2 regions of the Streptomyces sp. NPDC006610 genome follow, and region 1 is predicted to be linked to the other one. Evidence: riboswitches for the same ligand, from Rfam matches in the RefSeq annotation. Region 1 holds a riboswitch; the other holds the start of a gene.
The links. A riboswitch is a leader RNA that binds a small molecule or an ion and turns the genes downstream of it on or off. The one in region 1 is predicted to bind cyclic di-AMP.
Positions count from the first base shown of each region.

Region 2: another riboswitch for cyclic di-AMP. It lies ahead of ABZY13_RS09185 (transglycosylase family protein); the one in region 1 lies ahead of ABZY13_RS04710 (NlpC/P60 family protein).

Region 1 is NZ_JBEXOP010000004.1:67,347-70,547, reverse strand. It holds gene ABZY13_RS04715 (hypothetical protein) at 171-524, shown strand; gene ABZY13_RS04710 (NlpC/P60 family protein) at 559-1,755, opposite strand; cyclic di-AMP (ydaO/yuaA leader) riboswitch at 1,763-1,938, opposite strand; gene pcrA (DNA helicase PcrA) at 2,308-3,201, shown strand, end outside.
Region 2 is NZ_JBEXOP010000008.1:135,538-138,738, forward strand. It holds gene ABZY13_RS09180 (transglycosylase family protein) at 179-1,240, shown strand; cyclic di-AMP (ydaO/yuaA leader) riboswitch at 1,423-1,590, shown strand; gene ABZY13_RS09185 (transglycosylase family protein) at 1,594-2,334, shown strand; gene eno (phosphopyruvate hydratase) at 2,812-3,201, shown strand, end outside.

The sequences.
Region 1 (3,201 bases):
GCGGGGTCACGTTGTACGGAAGTGGCAGGAGGGGGGCCGTCGCTGTCGGTATGCGATCGGGATCCGGTTACGGAACCGTCTGTTTCGGCACGCAGCGCGACCGGGAGAGGCCCGTGCGGTCGCCGGGCCGGTGCGGGCCACGCGCCCGCGGCTCACTAGGCTCCGGCCCCATGGACGTACTCATCAACGTTTTCGTCGGCCTGCACATCATCGGCATCGCCTCCCTCCTCGGCGGCTTCCTCACCCAGATGAAGGCGGTGGGCGAGGGCACCGCGCGATTCGTCCCCGCGATGCTGCACGGCGCCCTGACCATGCTGGTCACCGGCGTCATCCTGGTCGGCCTCAACCAGGCCGACGACAACACCGTCAACAACGTCAAGATCGGCGTGAAGCTCGCCGTGCTGATCGTCATCCTCGGCCTCGTCTACGTGAAGCGCGACGAGGAGAAGGTCGACAAGGGCCTGTTCGGACTGGTGGGCCTGCTCACCGTGGCGAACATCTTCATCGCCGTCCTCTGGACCTGAAAGCCGGCCCCGGAGAGGCAGGAGAGCACCGGCGTCAGGCGGGCCGCACCACGCTGTGGATCGACGACTCGCCGTCGTAGTACACCGACTCCTCCCGGACGTAGGCGCCGGGCTTCGGGGCGTGGATCATCATGCCGTCGCCGATGTAGAGGCCGACGTGCGTGACGTCGTCGTAGAAGAAGACCAGGTCGCCCGGCCGCGCGCTGGACAGCGGCACCGTCGTCCCCGCGTTGACCTGGTCGTACGTGGTGCGCGGCAGGGTGACCCCGGCGGCCTTCCACGCGGCCTGGGTCAGGCCCGAGCAGTCGTAGGAGCCGGGGCCGGTGGCGCCCCAGACGTACGGCTTGCCGATCTGGGCGCGGGCGAAGGCGAGCGCCTTGTCCGCCTTGGCGGCGTACGTCGAGTCGGCCGGCGGCGGCGCGGGCGCCTCGCCCGACCCGGTGTCCGTGGAGCCGTCGGCCGACTCCTGCTCGGACGCGGCCGCCGCCTCCGCCTCCTGGCGGCGCTGCTCCTCGGCCCGAGCCTCCGCGGCGGCCTGCTGCCGGGCCAGCTCCGCCGCCTTGCGCTCGGCCTCCTCCTGCTTGCGCTTCTCGATCGCCGCCAGCCGCGCCTTCTCCTCGGCGGTCAGCTCGGAGAGCAGCTCCCGCGCGTCGGACAGCTTCTTCTGGACGGTCGCCTTGGCCGTCCTCAGCTCGGTCTGCGACTCGGTGAGCGTCCGGAGGCTCTCGGTGGCCTCCTGGCGCTTGCGCATCGTCCGGGACTGCTCGGTGAAGTAGTCGTCGACGGCGTCCTTCTGCCGGCTGGTCAGCCGGTTCATCAGCTGGGTCCGGTCGAAGTAGTCCTGCGGCGAGTCCGCGAGCAGGAAGGTCGCGGTGGACGGCGCGGCGGCACCGGTGCGGTACTGGGCGGCGGCGTACGCGCCCAGCTCCTCGCGCGCCTCGTTGAGCTGCTGCGTGCGCCGGGCGACGTCGTCCAGCAGCGTGTCGACCTGCTTGCGCTGCTTGGCCGTCCGCTCCTTGGCCGCGTTGTACTTCTCGGTCGCCGACTCGGCCTGGCGGTACAGCGCGTCGACCTTCTTCTCGACCTCTTCGAGGCTCGGCCGGTCGTCGGCCGGGGTTGCCTGGGCGGTCTGGGAGAGCAGCGCCACGGAGGTGAGGGCGGCCGTGGCCAGGGCGGGGGTACGTATGCCGGCCAGCGGGCCGACCGGGCGCGACTTGCGGTGCGACGCCAAGGGAGGCGACTCCTTCCATGGGCCGCCTACCGGGTTAGCTGTCGGGTTCGGGCGGTGTCGCTCGGAAGGTTTGCCCTACGGCCCGCCTCCCGTGCGGGAGTCGTGCCGATTCACCCCAGAGTTCGGTTGGGTCCCCGGCTCCGGTCGGCCACGCGGGCACACCGGACTCGGCGGAGGCCACGCGGCCCGGCGACGTTCGCCGGAGGGGGTCGTGCGGCCTGCCCGGCACCGTAGCCAACTCGTGTGCCGCCTGTGAAGGTTCGTGGGTGATATGCCCGATACATTTTCGTGACCTTGCGGCGGGGGGTCGCGGTTCGTGTCGGGGGGTGTTCGATGCGTGCTCGGGGAAGGGCTCGGGGCAGTGTCCGGGTGGGTGGTGCGCCGGGCGTGTGCGCAGCTCGAGGCGAGCGCACGGGGTGAGGCGGCGGGCGCCGCGAGAGGGTGCGCGGTTGTGATTCCGGACACCCGCGGCGGGGCGGGGGCCCGCCGGGGCCGGGGATGTTCCCGGGACGGCCACGGGTTGTCAGTGCCGCCCCCTAGACTCGGAGAGCGATGAGCAGCCTCTTTGACGACAGCTTCCTGGCGGACCTCCAGGCCCCTCGGGCCCACGGGGAACACCCGCCGCCGCCCGAGGACGATCACGTTCCGGAGCCGATTCCGGACGATCTGTTCGGCGGGAAGTTCGACGTGCCGCCGGACCGGGAGGCGTACTACCGCGACGGCGCCCCGCGCCCCGCCCTGGACGCCGCCGCGCTCCTGGAAGGGCTGAACGACAACCAGCGCGCCGCCGTCGTCCACTCCGGCACGCCCCTGCTCATCGTGGCCGGCGCGGGCTCCGGCAAAACCCGCGTGCTCACCCACCGCATCGCCCACCTGCTCGCCGAGCGGGGCGTCCACCCCGGCCAGATCCTCGCCATCACCTTCACCAACAAGGCCGCCGGCGAGATGAAGGAGCGCGTAGAGCAGCTCGTCGGCCCGCGTGCGAACGCCATGTGGGTGATGACGTTCCACAGCGCCTGCGTGCGCATCCTGCGCCGCGAGTCCAAGCGGCTCGGCTTCACCTCGTCGTTCTCGATCTACGACGCCGCCGACTCCAAGCGCCTGATGGCCCTGGTCTGCCGTGATCTCGATCTCGACCCCAAGAAGTTCCCGCCCAAGTCCTTCAGCGCCAAGATCAGCAACCTCAAGAACGAGCTGATCGACGAGGAGGACTTCGCCGCCCAGGCCACCGACGGGTTCGAGAAGACCCTCGCCCAGGCCTACGCCCTCTACCAGTCGCGGCTGCGCGAGGCGAACGCCCTCGACTTCGACGACCTGATCATGACGACGGTCAACCTGCTGCGCGCCTTCCCGGACGTCGCCGAGCACTACCGCCGCCGCTTCCGGCACGTCCTCGTCGACGAGTACCAGGACACCAACCACGCCCAGTACGCCCTCGTCCGGGAG
Region 2 (3,201 bases), on a different contig from region 1:
GCGCGGCATGAACTTGTGACAAGTGATCGTCTGCCGATACGTTCACCCATCAACGTGGCGGCGGCGCATCACCCGCCGCGCGGGTCACTGCTGTCTCGGGAAAGGTCCCCGCATGCTCTCCGGGAACGGTCGTCACCGTCGCCCCCGCCAGGCCCCGGCACTCGTCGTCGCGGCCGGCGTGACCGGCTCCGCCATCGCCATCCCCCTGCTCGGCGCGACCGGCGCCAGTGCGGCGAGCGGTGCGACGTGGGACAAGGTCGCGGAGTGCGAGAGCGGCGGTTCCTGGAGCGCCGACACCGGCAACGGGTACTACGGCGGCCTGAACCTGTCGCAGGAGGACTGGGAGGCGTACGGCGGTCTCACCTACGCGTCGCGACCGGATCAGGCCAGCCGTTCCCAGCAGATAGCCGTCGCCGAACGGCTGCTCGCGGACCGGGGCGCCGAGGCGTGGGCCAGTTGCGGCATCCTCGTCGGTCTCGACCAGGACGACAGTGAGGCGGGCGTCGACACGGGGGTGGCCGGCGACGCGGCGTCGAGCACGCCGGACGGCGTCCTCAACCCGCCCGGATTGTCCAACTCCTCCGGTTCTTCCGCCTCAGTGGGCGGGAAGTCGGGTGCGAAGTCGAGCACGAGCCCGACCGAATCGGCGGGCGCGGGGAAGTCGGCCGAATCCGACCGATCCGGCGAATCCGATGAATCCCCTGGAACTGAATCGACGGATTCGGGTCGGGCGACGGCGTCCGAGACCGGAACCGGAGCCGGGGCCGGCCGGGAGACGGGCGCACCCTCCGCCTCCGTCTCCACTTCCCCCTCTGCACCCGAATCACCCGATAGCGGCACGGATGTGTCGGAATCTGCAGACTCCGACACTCTCGCCAAAACCCCCGAAAGTGTCGGCTCTTCCAGTCTCATCGACACCGGCATCGCCGACGCGGGCTCGGGGACCGGCCGTCATCGCGGCTCCAGCGCGCAGGAGGACGTCCTCGACGACCGCGAGGCCGGGTCCTCCGGCTCCTCGGGGCGGCACGCCTCGCGGGGCGGGTCGGCGGAGCGGGCGGCCGCCGACGGGTCGTACACGGTGCGCGAGGGCGACAGCCTCTGGGGCATCGCCGACTCTCTTGAGGTCGACGGCGGATGGTCCGCGCTCTACTCGGAGAACAAGGACGCCGTCGGCGCCGACCCGGACCTCATCCTTCCCGGTCAGACCCTGGATGTCGGGGTCGAAACGGTCGAAAAGTAGCGGGAGTTCACGTCACGGTTCGGGCTGATTGTCCGTTTTGGAATCAGTGTGGGATGAGTCTCAGAAGCCCTGATCGTCTTTGAAATTCCGCCGATCGCGTGTCTACGGTCGTGACCGCTCGCCAATGCGGGCCCCGGTAGCCGCAACGCCGAATCCTGCCAGCGGCCGTCCGGGAACAGTCGTCGCGTCAAGCGCCGTAGGCAGGAGCGGGGGACCCAAGGTAGGCGCCGTTCCGGGCAGTTGAGCCCGGGGCGGCTAGGGGTGAAGCCGCGTCCCGTGAGGGACGCGGCCGGGCAACTCAACCGGCCCGAACCCGACAGCTCACCTCGCAGGCGTCGGTGAGGGGATCAACCATGCTGTTTTCCGGCAAGGGCAAGCACCGTCGTCCGACCGCCCTCCAGCGCTCCACTCGCGCCATCGCCATCGCCGGCGTGACCGGCGCCGCCGTCGCCGCTCCGCTGATGGCGTCCGGCACCGCCTCCGCCGCCACCGCCTCCGAGTGGGACGCCGTCGCCCAGTGCGAGTCCGGCGGCAACTGGTCCATCAACACCGGCAACGGCTACTACGGCGGCCTGCAGTTCTCGGCCTCCACCTGGGCCGCCTTCGGTGGCACGCAGTACGCCGCCACCGCCGACCAGGCCACCAAGGAGCAGCAGATCGCCATCGCCGAGAAGGTGCTGGCCGGCCAGGGCAAGGGCGCCTGGCCGCACTGCGGCACCGGCCTGTCGAACTCCGCCTACAACGGCGGCTCGGCCGGCACCTCCGGCGACGCCGGCAGCTCCACCGGTTCGAACGCGACGGGCTCGGCCGACACCGGCTCCTCCGAGGCCACCGCCCCGGCCCGCGAGACGGAGCAGCAGCCGGCCTCCCGTTCCGCCGACCGCCCGGCCGCCAAGAAGACCGTCACCACCCCGACCGGCAAGAAGGTCAAGAAGGGCGACGGCGAGTACAAGGTCGTCGAGGGCGACACCCTCAGCGAGATCGCCGCGGAGCACGACGTCAAGGGCGGCTGGGCGAAGCTGTTCAAGCTGAACAAGGACATCGTCGAGGACGCGGACGTCATCTACCCGGGCCAGCAGCTGCACCTCAAGTGACGGCCGGCGGCGAGGGGCGCGAAGTGACGGCGGGCGCCGAAGGGCTGAACTGACAGGCGGCGCGGAGCGCACTCACAGCACGCGCCGACCGACGCCGTCATCCTGAAAGCCCCCGGGCCTCCGGGCCTCCGGGCCTCCGGGCCTCCGGGCCTCCGGGCCCCCGGGCTGACGGCCACAGGCCCCAGCACCCCGGTCCCCCAGGACCCCCGCCCCCAGACCCCCGTGAGGGTTCCCCCCGTCCCCGCGGGCTCCCCGCCCCGGCGCGTTCTCCCCCGTACGCGCCGGGGCGGGGCTTTTTTCGGCCAGGCGTGCACGCAACCGTGCGCGGGACTTTTTGTTCCGTTCGGAAACAATTTACTCTCGGTTCCGTCCACGGGGTGGTCGACCGGCTGGCCGATCGCCCGGAGCCGGTTAGGCTCGTCTCGCAGAGCCACCGCGGCCCTGCGAAGCCGCGTCACATTGAAGAAGGAGATGCTCGTGCCGTCCATCGACGTCGTCGTAGCCCGGGAAATCCTGGACTCCCGAGGCAACCCCACGGTCGAGGTCGAGGTCGGCCTCGACGACGGCAGCACGGGTCGTGCCGCCGTTCCGTCCGGCGCCTCCACCGGCGCCTTCGAGGCCATCGAGCTCCGCGACGGCGACCCGAACCGCTACCAGGGCAAGGGCGTCGAGAAAGCCGTGCTGGCCGTCATCGAGCAGATCGGCCCCGAGCTGGTCGGCTACGACGCCACCGAGCAGCGCCTGATCGACCAGGCGATGTTCGACCTGGACGCCACCGACAACAAGGGCTCCCTCGGCGCCAACGCCATCCTCGGCGTCTCGCTCGCCGTCGCGCACGCCGCCTCCGAGGCCAGCGACCTGCCGCTG